4 regions of the Neobacillus terrisolis genome follow, and region 1 is predicted to be linked to each of the others. Evidence: predicted binding sites of a transcription regulator. Region 1 holds the regulator's gene; each other region holds the start of a gene.
The links. The regulator Rex, encoded in region 1, represses fermentation and respiration genes when NADH is low (regulators of the CRP and FNR family bind a similar motif). The targets are predictions, from matches to a motif close to TTGTGAAATATTTCACAA.
Positions count from the first base shown of each region.

Region 2: the regulator Rex is predicted to act here: its motif matches at 1,105-1,122, upstream of pflB (formate C-acetyltransferase).
Region 3: the regulator Rex is predicted to act here: its motif matches at 1,315-1,332, upstream of ACI48O_RS12510 (L-lactate dehydrogenase).
Region 4: the regulator Rex is predicted to act here: its motif matches at 1,561-1,578, upstream of ACI48O_RS15020 (cytochrome c oxidase subunit 2A).

Region 1 is NZ_JBKFGH010000047.1:4,885-8,358, forward strand. Features, by position in the region: gene ACI48O_RS22020 (ABC-F family ATP-binding cassette domain-containing protein) at 1-537, opposite strand, end outside; gene moaC (cyclic pyranopterin monophosphate synthase MoaC) at 682-1,176, shown strand; gene ACI48O_RS22030 (redox-sensing transcriptional repressor Rex) at 1,202-1,855, shown strand; gene ACI48O_RS22035 (YdiK family protein) at 1,872-2,087, opposite strand; gene ACI48O_RS22040 (CPBP family intramembrane glutamic endopeptidase) at 2,084-2,815, opposite strand; gene groES (co-chaperone GroES) at 3,107-3,394, shown strand; gene groL (chaperonin GroEL) at 3,461-3,474, shown strand, end outside.
Region 2 is NZ_JBKFGH010000020.1:55,409-58,882, reverse strand. Features, by position in the region: gene hutU (urocanate hydratase) at 1-219, opposite strand, end outside; gene ACI48O_RS13385 (cupredoxin domain-containing protein) at 334-783, shown strand; gene pflB (formate C-acetyltransferase) at 1,200-3,425, shown strand.
Region 3 is NZ_JBKFGH010000018.1:106,150-109,623, reverse strand. Features, by position in the region: gene ACI48O_RS12520 (5-formyltetrahydrofolate cyclo-ligase) at 1-480, shown strand, start outside; gene ACI48O_RS12515 (DUF92 domain-containing protein) at 473-1,261, shown strand; gene ACI48O_RS12510 (L-lactate dehydrogenase) at 1,411-2,361, shown strand; gene ACI48O_RS12505 (hypothetical protein) at 2,483-2,674, shown strand; gene ACI48O_RS12500 (rhomboid family intramembrane serine protease) at 2,824-3,474, shown strand, end outside.
Region 4 is NZ_JBKFGH010000022.1:171,421-174,894, forward strand. Features, by position in the region: gene ACI48O_RS15010 (nucleobase:cation symporter-2 family protein) at 1-278, opposite strand, end outside; gene ACI48O_RS15015 (xanthine phosphoribosyltransferase) at 278-871, opposite strand; purine riboswitch at 1,205-1,306, opposite strand; gene ACI48O_RS15020 (cytochrome c oxidase subunit 2A) at 1,662-1,817, shown strand; gene ACI48O_RS15025 (cytochrome c oxidase subunit II) at 1,842-2,318, shown strand; gene ACI48O_RS15030 (b(o/a)3-type cytochrome-c oxidase subunit 1) at 2,318-3,474, shown strand, end outside.

The DNA of each region.
Region 1 (3,474 bases):
CTTACCAAGGGCCAGCCGTGTTTTTTGTCCACCGCTAAGGCTGGAAATCTTTGTTGTATAATCAAAGCTATGGAAATTTAATCCATGCAATACAGAACGGATATCGGCTTCGTATTGATAGCCTCCCAAGTCTTTAAATTGGGTTTGGAGAAGATCGTAATCTTTTAATAATCTTTCATATACGGAGGTATTATTAAAGATTGCTGGGTCCGACATTTGTAACTCAAAATGTCGTAATTTCTGCTCAAGGTTTTGTAAGGATTCAAATACGGTAAGCATTTCTTCCCAAATCGACAATGTTGATTCAAGTCCGGTATTTTGCGCTAAATAACCGATGGTTACTTCCTTTGGCTTCATGATTTCTCCGGAATCATACGACATGTGTCCGGCGATAATTTTAAGTAAGGTTGATTTTCCTGCCCCGTTTCGACCAACTAATGCAATTCTGTCACGGGTTTGTACTTCAAGTTTTATATTCGATAAAATAAGATCTGCGCCATAAAATTTATTTAATTGGTTAACCTGCAATAATATCATGATATTCACCTCAACTACGATAGAGTAAGTGTAACGTATTCCTGGCATATCATCAATAACCGTAACATGTGAAGAAAAATACAAGTTTGATTCACACTTCATGGAAAAAATAGTGTATCATTCATAAAGAGAGGTGTTGTATGCATGGGAGAATTTACTCATTTTAATGAAGAAGGCCGTGCGAAAATGGTCGATGTAAGCAGTAAACCGGAAACTGTTCGAACGGCAGAAGCCCATTCAAGTATCACTGTAAGCAGTGAAATATATGAGAGAATCACCAATAATGAAATGAAAAAAGGGGATGTTCTTGCGGTAGCACAGGTAGCAGCAGTAATGGCCTGCAAGAAGACGTGGGAGATCATTCCGATGTGTCATCCTATTCCGTTAAATGGTGTCGATGTTTCTTTTTCATGGGAAAAAGAAAATGATGAATATACATTGCTCATTTCAGCGAAGGTGAAAACAAAAGGAAATACTGGTGTCGAAATGGAAGCGTTAACAGCTGCGTCGGTTTGTGCGTTAACGGTTTATGATATGTGCAAAGCCGTAGATAAAGGCATGGTAATTGGAAAAACATATCTGATCGAAAAAACCGGTGGAAAAAATGGGGACTTTCGTAGAGAGAACCGTGTGAAATAATCTTAAATGGGAGAGGCGTGTTGACATGTCGAATGACAATACAACCAAAATTCCACAAGCCACTGCAAAGAGATTACCACTGTATTATCGTTTTTTGAAAAATTTACATTCATCAGGTAAACAGCGTGTATCATCAGCAGAGCTAAGTGAAGCAGTTAAAGTTGACTCAGCAACGATTCGACGGGATTTTTCTTATTTTGGCGCATTAGGGAAAAAGGGCTATGGCTACAATGTTAACTATTTGCTAACCTTTTTTCGAAAAACGCTGGATCAGGACGAACTGACGAAGGTTGCGTTAATTGGTGTCGGGAATCTAGGAACGGCATTTTTAAATTACAATTTCTTAAAAAATAATAATACAAAGATTGAAATCGCATTTGATGTAGATGAGGCGAAGGTCGGCACAAAAATTGGAGATGTACCCGTTTACCATATGGATGATTTAGAGCAAAAGATCGAAGAAGAGGATATTCAAGTGGCCATTTTAACGATACCTGCTCCTGTGGCCCAAACTACTACGGATCGGCTCGCATCTGTAAACATTAAAGGGATTCTAAATTTTACACCTGCTCGATTAAATGTCCCTTCAAGCATTCGAGTTCATCATATTGATTTAGCGGTAGAATTACAATCACTCGTCTATTTCTTAAAGCATTATCCAAATAGCACAGAAGAATAATCAAAAAATGAGCCCGTTATCTAGGCTCATTTTTATTTTGGGTTATTTTTCTTAATTTAAAGTAAAGGGCTACCAATTTTAGCCCAGAGCCGAAATCAAATGTGGCGAGGAGGACAAGGATGATACTAAAGAAATCCCAGCCATATTGATTAACATTATCAATCGCAAAATAGGTAAATAAACAAGCTAAAACAATATGAATACTTCCGGTAAGCAAAGGTGATTGTATCATAAAAATCCTCCGATAAAGCTTTGAATTTTTTCTGATTGTTCAATGAGCCGATCGATATCCTCTTTATACACAGTTTGGATCAGCACAACGAGCGTGTTCATTGAAACATGGGCAAAGATGGGTACGATAATTCGCTTTGTTTTTACATAAAGATAGGCAAAGGTAAAGCCCATCGCTGAATATAACAAAGTATGCTCCGGTTCCATGTGAGCTAAAGAAAAAATAACGGAGCTTATGAGAGCAGATAAAAAGAAATTCAGTCGTTGATAAAGAGCTCCAAAAATAATTTTTCGAAAAACAATTTCCTCTAAAATAGGTCCGATGATCGAGCTGATTAAAATAATAACTGGAAAGCTTTCGATCACGGTTAATATTTGTTGGGTATTATCCGAGCCTATTTTGATTCCTAGCATCGCTTCAATATTGGCTGCAACTTGTTGAGCAAATAAGGCAAGAAAAACACCGGAAATGGCCCAGAAGATCGACAAGGATATACTAGCTTGATTCCGTTCTAACCTAGTCGTAAATTCACCGCGCAAAACCCAAAGCACAAGGATAAGGGATACAGTAAAGCTTGTGACAAGCCAAATCGGAACGGCCAGTATTTTCATTTCGCTCGCTGAATATCCAAATAGAGTCCCAATGTAGGCGGTTAAGGGTAAACCAACAAGACTAGACAATTGTAGAGTTAAAAAGATAATAATGACGATCCAATACTCTTTTTTCAAATTATGCTTCTCCTTAAAAAAACTAATGAACTAAGCTCAATTGTACAAATTATCAAGGGTAGATACAAATGAATAAGATTTGTAGAAAAAATTTTTTGCCAATATGGATAAAAACGGTAATAAGATGCATACTTTATAAGGTTGAGAAAAGCATGGACCAAAATAAAAAAAATTTACCATCTCTCTTGCAAAAGATGGTGCAATTATTTATTATAATAATTGTGTTAGCACTCGATAGAGGAGAGTGCTAATAAATAATAATCTACATATTATTTGAGGAGGTTGTTTCTCTTGTTAAAGCCAATTGGTGATCGTATTGTTATTGAGCTTGTTCAGTCAGAGGAAAAAACTGCAAGCGGTATTGTTCTACCGGACACTGCTAAAGAAAAGCCACAAGAAGGAAAAGTAATTGCTGTTGGTTCAGGTCGTGTTCTTGACAGTGGAGAGCGTGTGGCAGTAGAGGTTGCTGTAGGCGATCGCATTATCTTCTCAAAATACTCCGGTACAGAAGTGAAATACCAAGGTACTGAATATTTAATTCTACGTGAAAGCGATATTCTTGCTGTAGTAGGCCAATAATCATTGATCTGTCACGATCATGACTAATAATAAGATAAACGAAGATTAAGAGGAGGTTATTAAACGATGGCAAAAGAAAT
Region 2 (3,474 bases), on a different contig from region 1:
TTCTAAGTTCAATAGAGATTTCTTGATTGCCCTATAACAGTCCCAATTCCTTGCTGCCTTTCCGATTCCTCCATAAACAACTAGTTCATCTGGATTTTCAGCAACACACGGGTCCAAATTATTGATTAACATTCTTAACGCAGCTTCCTGAACCCATCCTTTCGCATGCAATTGTGTTCCGACTAACAGAGGATCTCCATTCCTTTGTATACTATCCATTTAAAGACCTCCCGTCCCATTTTGTTAAGGAAAATAAAGATTTGGAAAAAAACGGACAAGTTTTCCCCTTATCCGAGCATATATTGTAATGGACAACTATTTGGGGGTGGATGAATGCATTTCTTGATTTTAAAAAGAAAAACGATTGCGATACTATTCATCATTTGCTGTTCCCTTTTTGTGACTTCTATTTGGCTTTTTTTAAACAATAAAACCATTGCCACCATTAACCAGCCACAGGAAAAAAACAGGGAGATCCATCTGGTAACAGGAGAATTTAAAGCAAAAACAATCGATGGGAAAGAAATAGAAGCATACAGATGGGACCCCGGTACAATTTTTGTAAATAAAGGTGAAAAGTTTAATTTATCTATTTTTGGAATAAACGGCAGGAGCCATCCCTTCATTATTGAGGGCACTAATATAAAGGGAACTGTTGAGCAAAATAAAGAAACTGTCCTTTCACTACAGTTTGAAAAAGAAGGAGTTTATCGAATCATTTGTTTAACCCATCCTGATCGAGCACATAATGGACCAATGATTGCCTATATAATAGTAGATTAAAATGCAATCTAATCTAGAACAGAGGAATACATCTCTGTTCTTTTTTATTGAGAATAGACAAGGTAGGAATTTTTTAGAACTGAAAATATTTCCAGTATCTTTTCCATTCGAAAATTGGCAAATTATTAATTAGATAGAGTTAGTGGAAACGTTATCATCTTTTTGTATAACAGTCTACGAAAAATAGCACACAATTATAGTACAGATTCGAATTTTTCATCCTAAATTATTCCACTTATATCCGTTCACAAATATGTCAAAAATCCACAAACCCTTACATACCAACAATTTCACAATATCGTCAATTCTCTTAGGTAAAAATAGTGATTTTTCTCACATGAATTCTGTTATAATGAATGTATGATAAATACGTCGAAACTGTTATATACTTAAATTACCTAAAGAGGTGCTTATTCATGGAACAATGGAAAAGTTTTACAACTGGTACTTGGTCAAGAGAAGTTAATGTTCGCGACTTTATCTTAAAGAACTTCAAGCCTTACCAAGGGGACGATTCTTTCTTAGCAGGTCCAACAGAAGCAACAACTGGACTATGGAATCAAGTAATGGAATTAACGAAGCAAGAGCGTGAAAATGGCGGCGTATTAGATATGGACACAGAGATTATCTCGACGATCACTTCTCACGGTCCAGGGTATTTAAATAAAGAAGTTGAAAAAGTAGTCGGCGTTCAAACAGACGCACCGTTTAAACGTTCAATGCAGCCATTTGGTGGTATTCGTATGGCAGCTCAAGCTTGTCAAAGCTATGGCTACGAATTAAATAAAGATGTAGAAAAGTTTTTCACAGATTACCGTAAAACACATAATGCGGGTGTATTCGATGCATATACTGATGAAATGAAGCTTGCTCGTAAGACAGCAATCATTACAGGTCTTCCAGATGCTTACGGTCGTGGTCGTATCATCGGTGACTATCGCCGTGTTGCTTTATACGGAGTAGACTTCCTTATTAAAGAGAAGAAAAAAGATTTAGCGGGAACTACACCTGTAATGAGCGAAGAGGTAATTCGCCTTCGTGAAGAAATCTCTGAACAAATCAGAGCATTAAATGAATTAAAGCAATTAGCTGCAGCTTATGGTTTTGATATTTCAGTTCCAGCTCAAAATGCTGTAGAAGCATTCCAATGGTTATACTTTGGATATTTAGCAGCGATTAAAGAACAAAACGGTGCTGCAATGAGTCTTGGACGCGTATCAACATTCCTTGATATTTATATCGAAAGAGACCTTGCAAATGGTGTATTAACTGAAGAAGAAGCTCAAGAAATCGTTGACCACTTTGTTATGAAGCTTCGTCTTGTTAAATTTGCAAGAACTCCTGATTATAACGATTTATTTAGTGGTGACCCTACATGGGTAACAGAATCAATCGGTGGTATGGCTCTTGACGGTCGTCCATTAGTTACAAAGAACTCTTTCCGTTTCCTTCACACACTAGATAACCTAGGTCCAGCTCCAGAACCAAACTTAACGGTTCTTTGGTCAGTGAATTTACCGGAAAACTTTAAGAAATACTGTGCAAACATGTCTATTAAAACAAGCTCAATTCAATATGAAAACGATGATATCATGAGCCCAGAATATGGTGACGATTACGGTATTGCTTGCTGCGTATCCGCAATGGAAATTGGAAAGCAAATGCAATTCTTCGGTGCACGTGCAAACTTAGCGAAAGCACTTCTTTACGCTATTAACGGCGGCGTTGACGAAAAGCTTAAAATTCAAGCTGCTCCAAAATATCGTCCAATTACTTCAGAATATCTTGATTACAACGAAGTAATGGAAAGCTTCGACCAAATGATGGAATGGTTAGCAGGTCTATATATTAACACGCTTAACATTATCCATTATATGCATGATAAATACAGCTATGAGCGCATTGAAATGGCGCTTCATGACACAGAGATCCTTCGTACTATGGCGACTGGAATTGCCGGCCTAAGTGTTGTAGCTGATTCTCTAAGTGCAATTAAACACGCAAAAGTTAAAGTCATTCGTGACGAAAATGGCATCGCAGTAGATTTTGAAACAGAAGGCGACTTCCCTAAATACGGTAATAATGATGATCGTGTTGACAGCATTGCTGTTGAAATCGTTGAAAGCTTCATGAAAAAATTACGCAAGCATACAACATACCGTAATTCATTGCATACAATGTCCATCTTAACGATTACTTCAAACGTAGTTTACGGTAAGAAAACTGGTAATACACCGGATGGCCGTCGTGCTGGTGAACCATTTGCACCTGGTGCAAACCCAATGCATGGTCGTGATACAAAAGGTACATTAGCTTCTCTTGCTTCAGTTGCGAAGCTTCCTTATAGCTACGCAATGGATGGAATTTCAAATACGTTCTCAATTGTTCCTAAAGCTCTTGGTAAGGACGATGAAAGCCGTATTCAAAACTTAGTTTCTATCCTTGATGGTTATGGATTAAAGACTGGACACCACCTAAATGTTAACGTATTTAACCGTGAAACATTAATGGATGCAATGGAGCACCCAGAGTTATATCCACAATTAACAATTCGTGTATCTGGATATGCTGTAAACTTCATTAAATTAACTAAAGAACAACAATTAGACGTTATTAACAGAACATTCCATGAAACAATGTAATTTATTATTTGCAAACTAAGATTGAAGCCTTCCCCTTCCATATGGAGAG
Region 3 (3,474 bases), on a different contig from region 1:
GCGCAAAGGCTCTACCAGGATTCCGATTGGATTACTGCAAAGACAGTAGGGATCACAGTTTCAAATCCTCCTGAAGTCGATACATATCAAATTATCCGGAAAGCATGGGAACAAGGAAAAACAGTAGTGGTACCAAAATGCGAACCAAAAACAAAACTGCTTCAGTTTAGAAAGCTTGACCGCTTTTCACAGCTAGAGTCAGTTTTTTTTGGTCTTTATGAGCCGATTGAATCTGTAACAGATGAGGTCACGGTCGACGAGATTGACCTTCTGATTGTGCCAGGGCTTGCTTTTTTGGAAAAAGGTTATCGTCTTGGTTTTGGAGGAGGATATTATGACCGCTTCTTAAAGGACTACCAAGGAAATAAACTTTCACTCGCCTTTGATTTACAATTGGTCGAACACCTCCCGATTGAAACACATGACCAGCCTGTCCCAAAAATAATTACCGATCGTCAGGTTATTGTGACTTATGATTAATATAATGATCTATGCAACGGTAATTTTCATTACGGCTATTAGCGGGTATTCTTTCCGGTTTTTAACTAAATCTGGGGCTTTAGCGGCTGCCATTATAGGTGGAGCCGTCGCGCTTGGCTTTGGATGGAAAGGATTATTTGTGTTAGGGACATTCTTTTTTACCTCAAGTATTTGGTCCAAATTCAAGCGGGATTTGAAGAAAAGGATTGAAGAAAAACATGTAAAGGGATCCCGTCGCGATTGGCAGCAAGTAATCGCCAACGGGGGCATCGCGGCGATTTTCAGCATATTCAACTTTTCTTTTGAACATGATATTTGGCTATTGGGTTTTTCAATTGCAATAGCAAGTGCGAATTCAGATACGTGGGCTTCTGAACTAGGCACGTTAAGTAAAAAACCCCCCTTACTAATTCGTACATTTAAAAGATCCGAAAAGGGGACGTCTGGCGCAATCAGCATGCTCGGGTCGACTGCCGGTTTTTTGGGTGCATTTTTGATCGCGATTATAACGAGCCTTCTATTCCGTTTAGGAAATATTTACCTTATTATCATTCTTCTGTTCGGATTTCTAGGAAATATCTTTGATACCATTTTAGGAGCTTTCCTGCAAGCATCATATAAATGTCCTATATGTTTAGCTGATACCGAAAAAAAAGTTCACTGTAACCAACCTGCTAGTTTGAATAGAGGTTTTTCGTTTATGAACAATGATGTTGTTAATTTTCTTTCCGGTTTATTGGCTGCAATTTCTGGTATCGTATATAATTTTTACCTTTTGTAACGAAATATCCATATAGAGGGCGCTTTCATCGATCAAAATAGCCTAGAAAAAGTTTGTGAAATGTTGCACAATATAAATTAGAAAGACTAAATGTTTTTTTAAAAAGATGGTTATAATGATAATGAATTCCTAACTAGGAGGTACTTCTTATGAGAGATCACGTTAACAGAGTTGTATTAATTGGAACTGGGTTTGTAGGGTCAAGTTATGCTTTTGCCATGCTGAATCAAGGTGTTAGTGAAGAATTTGTTATGATTGACTTAAATAAGGAAAAGTCTGAAGGAGACGCAATGGATTTGAATCATGGACTTCCATTTGCTCCTGCAGCAACTAAAATTTGGTTTGGAGATTATTCCGATTGTAAAGATGCAGACATTGTTGTTATTTCTGCAGGTGCCAATCAAAAACCTGGTGAAACAAGACTTGATTTGGTTGAAAAAAATACTGCCATCTTCAAAGGAATTGTCGAGCAAGTAATGGCTAGCGGATTTGACGGAATTTTTGTCGTTGCAACAAATCCTGTTGATATTTTAACGTATGTAACATGGAAATTTTCTGGGCTTCCAAAGGAAAGAGTCATCGGTTCTGGTACGATCTTGGATACAGCACGTTTCCGTTATTTACTAGGAGATTATTTTGCAGTCGACCCTCGGAACGTTCATGCTTATATAATCGGTGAACATGGGGATACAGAGCTTCCAGTTTGGAGTCATGCAGATATCGGAGGATTACCTATCTCTGCTTGGGCGAAGACGAAAAAGGATTTCCGCCAGGAGGACCTTGACGAATTATTTATTAATGTAAGGGATGCTGCGTATCAAATTATCCAGCGCAAAGGTGCTACATATTATGGAATTGCCATGGGTCTAGTAAGGCTAACAAAAGCCATTTTACAAAATGAAAATTCCGTGTTGACAGTTTCCGCTTATCTAGAAAATAAATACGGTCAGGAAGATTTATTTATTGGTGTTCCTGCTGTTGTGAATCGAAGCGGTATTCGTGAAGTCGTAGAACTAAGCTTAAGTCCAGAAGAACAAGAAAAATTCAAGCATTCTGCTGAAGTCCTAAAAAATATTATAAAATCTTCATTTCATAAATAAAAATTGACGAAGGCTGCCTTTAATGGCAGCCTTTATTAATGTTGAGGAAAATGTTCTTTGTTTCTTATTCCATGGATAATATTGAAAAATATAACTCACAATAATAAAAGGAGGGATAACCATGCGAACTTTTACATCAATTTTTATGATTGGTTTGGCTGGATTTTTGGCATTTAAGAATCGGTACCGATTAATAAATATCATTCTAGGAAAGGGTTTTATTCGTAAACTGCTTGTCGGTTCTGTGTTAAGCATTCCTGGAGTTCGGGATAAAATGATGCAAACTTTTTTCTCAAGACCAGCTCAATGGTAAAAAGGCCTATTTTCGGGCCTTTTTATTTTTTCAAGGTTGTTATTTAGGTTACAGATTGAATTTGGTTTATAATATTGTTAAATAACAAAAATTAGAGACTTTACTAAAAATCATCATAAAGCATGTTTACATAGAAAGTAGGGGAAGAGTTGAATTTCCAAGAGGATTATTTATTTTGGAGGTTGGCCGAATTATTCATATCTAAACATGATTATCGGTTAATTCAAATGAAAGGGAATGATCACGAACTCTGGCTTGAAAATACATCGAATAAACAGGGACAAATCATCAGAATACTGCGCCACAATGTTGATTGGAGCAATTGGATGCAAAGAGATATCGAAATGACCGCTGCCATTGGTGAGAATTTTAGAAGGCGGTTTATAAGAGGCGAATTAACGATACAGAATATCTACATAACTCCCTATCCCCCTGTGGATGATTATCAATTTCGGATTGAAAAACCCTTTGTTTTGCCCAATAGCAAAAAGACTCGAGTTTGCACGACAATGTTGATGCCTAATGAACTTGAGAAATCATTACAAGAGCTTAGCGCGATTTTAGGGTTCCCGATCGAAGTTACGCTTGATGGGGAGTATAATGAGCAAGATATACAAACTATTAAACAATTAACACTTGCTCACACTGTGATGATGGCAAAGAAAGAAAAAGCGATTTTTGAGAACGGGAAACCGCTGTTTACATATGTATTTTTAGTTATTCAAATCGGAATTTTGATGATAATGGAATTTATGGGCGGGAGCACCAATTCATCTACCCTTATACAGTTCGGAGCCAAG
Region 4 (3,474 bases), on a different contig from region 1:
ACACCATATTGAGCCCCAATTGCGATCATCGGCCCGACTGCAGTAAACGTACATCCCAACATTACCGGAAGGCCAATTCCAAAGAAACGGTTGCGCCAAACTTGGAGGATTGTTGCGATTCCACACATTAAAATGTCGATTGAAACTAAGTAGGTTAATTGCTCGCCGGAGAGCCCTAAAGCCCCGCCCACAATTAATGGAACGATTACCGCGCCCGCATACATCGCTAATACGTGCTGAATCGCTAATGAGGTAATTTTTAATGGTTGTTGTTTCATTATAATAACTCCTCCACCTGTCTGTTTAAAAATTGCACTTGCCCATTTTGCAAAGATTCAATTTCAGCTAATGATTCCACTCGATACCCTTTTTCCCGAAGCAGCATGCCTCCGTTTTGGAACGATTTCTCTATCACAATTCCAAAACCAACTACTTCTGCATTTGCTTGCTTTACGATATCAGCCAAACCAAGGGCTGCCTGCCCATTCGCTAAGAAATCATCAATGATGAGCACACGGTCATTGGCTGCTAAAAACTTATTAGCCACCGCTATGGCATTCGTCTCCTGCTTTGTAAATGAGTAGACTTGACTGGTAAGTAAGTCCTCTGACATCGTTAATGAGATTCTTTTTCTGGCAAAAACAAGTGGTACATGAAGCATCATCGCTGCCATCACACCCGGTGCAATACCCGAAGATTCAATCGTTAATACTTTTGTGACTGCCTCGTTTTTAAAACGTTCTGCAAATTCCTTGCCAATTTCCATCATTAATAAAGGGTCAATTTGATGGTTTAAAAATGAATCTACCTTTAAAACAGTATCTGATAATATGATTCCTTCATTTACGATTTTTCGTTGCAATGCTTCCACTATGTGATCCCCTCCCTATTCGTAAATGTTATTTTTAAAAAATAGGCTGTTAATTTTGGCTGTTGATTTGCGCTCCAGGTGCTCAGCGACCCAGCGGGGGAGTCCTGGAGCCTCCTCGGCGCGATTGCGCCTGTGGGGTCTCCAGTGACACCTTCTCCCGCAGGAGTCTCGCACCTTCCGCTCCAATCAACAACGTGCTCAAAATCAACATTGTTCTTTTAAAAAAACAAAAAAGCCTAAAGGCATCTGCACTCAAATAATGAGTGAGACAATACCTTTAGGCTAATAAATAAAAGGAAAGGAAATGAAAAGAACGAACATCAATGATCGTCCTTGTTCATATTGCTCACTCATAGTCGGATTTTTTACGGAAATCCGGTAGAAACTTGCGGGCCATATTCCCGCGATTATATGAGTTAGTTACCGTATGAAATTTAAAGTTATTATATCAATATAGTTTATTCTCGTAAACCTTAAATATATTAAATTATTCCCTTATTCCGAGTTTACCCACCCTACACCCATCAACCAAAAACGCTTTGGCAAGCCAATGGAAACCTTTTCTACTTATTCACAATTACTTTTGAGTTCACATTTTATTCACATTTTCTCACAATTAAATGTGACATAAATCACCGAAGTTTCAGGTTTACACTATACCCATAATGGTAATTCATTAATTGAACATTTTGTGAACTTATTCAAACAATATGGAATATTCTCTATTGTTCGGTATGATGAAAGTGTAATCATCAAATATTTCCAAAATGTAATGAGGGGGTGTAAGGCTATGGCTAAAACGGAGCTTGGAAATAAAACCAATGCACCGATTAAACATGAAGAAGAACAATATTTAAAAGGAACATTGGTTTCCGTTTTCTTAGTCGCATTAGTCCTTATAGGTACTTGGGCAGGAGTTTATTTTATGTACGCAGATCGTTTGTAGAAGAGGGAGAGGGGAAAAAAAGCCATGCATATCCATAAGTTTGAAAAGGTTTGGCTAATTTTCGGGATAGCGATGTTAATCGTATTCTTATCGGTATTAGGGGTAAGTGCTTTTTATTTAGGAAATCAACCACCAAGCTGCTTAAATACCATTGATCCAGCAAAAGTTGATACAACAGCACCATTTGATAAGCCAGGCCTTAAAAAAGTAGAAGGAAAAGAGTGGGACTACGAGTTAGTTATTGTTGCGTCCATGTTTAATTACAATCCTGGAGCTGTAGAGATTCCTAAAGGTTCAAAAGTTAAAGTTATGGTCACTACAAAGGATGTTATCCATGGATTTGAAATCGCAGGGACTAACGTAAATATGATGGTAGAACCTGGTTTTATAAGTGAATATGTTGCTTCATTTAATAAAACAGGAGAATTCACTATTGTGTGTAATGAATATTGTGGTATGGGTCATCACATGATGACGTCGAAAATCGAGGTGGTTGAATAATGAATAATCCATCAGTGATCAAAGTTGACCGTCGTGATGGTAAATTGGCTATGGCTCATTTTTATGTAGCCTTTACTGCATTGGCAATCGGGGGACTTGCAGGACTTTTACAAACTTGGGTCCGTTCTGGTGAATTTACATTGCCTGCAGGTATTGGGTACTATCAAATATTAACTGTTCATGGTGTTTTATTAGGTCTAGTATTAACAACGTTCTTTATTATGGGCTTCCAGCATTCTGCTACAAGCGCATCGTCAGGTGCTTATTCAGACGGTGCCCGCAGAACCGGTTGGATTGGTTTTTGGGTTATGACAGCAGGAACAGTATTAGCCGCTGTAATGATTCTCTTAAATCAGGCAACAGTCCTATATACTTTTTATGCACCTTTACAAGCACATCCACTTTATTATGTTGGATTAACGCTTGTTGTTGTAGGAAGTTGGATCGATGGTGCTGCGATCTGTGCTACATATGTGAAATGGCGTAAAGCTAATCCAGGTAAAACAAGCCCATTAATGACCTATATGTCGCTTGTAAATACGATGTTATGGTATATCGCAACACTTGGCGTAGCCGCAACTGTTCTTATTCAATTATTACCTTGGTCATTAGAATTAGTTCCAACTGTTAACGTATTAGTCAGCCGTACTTTATTCTGGTATTTCGGTCACCCACTTGTTTATTTCTGGTTATTACCGGCTTATATGGCATGGTATACCGTCATTCCAAAAGTAATTGGTGCAAAGATATTCTCTGACTCACTGGCACGACTATCGTTTTTGCTCTTTATCTTATTCTCATTCCCAGTAGGGTTCCACCACCAATTAACTGAGCCTGGTATTGATCCAGCCTGGAAATTCTTACAGGTTGTTCTAACATTCTTAGTTGTTATTCCGTCTTTAATGACAGCATTCTCGTTATTTGCCACATTTGAAACCTATGGTCGTTCAAAAGGCTCAAAAGGTTTGTTTGGATGGGTGAAAAAGCTTCCTTGGGGAGACGCTCGTTTTGTTGTACCGTTCATCGGAATGCTTGCTTTCATTCCTGCCGGTGCAGGTGGTATGGTTAACGCTTCTCACCAAATGAACCAAGTTGTCCACAATACTGTTTGGGTTACTGGTCACTTCCATTTAACTGTTGCAACAGCTGTTGTGAT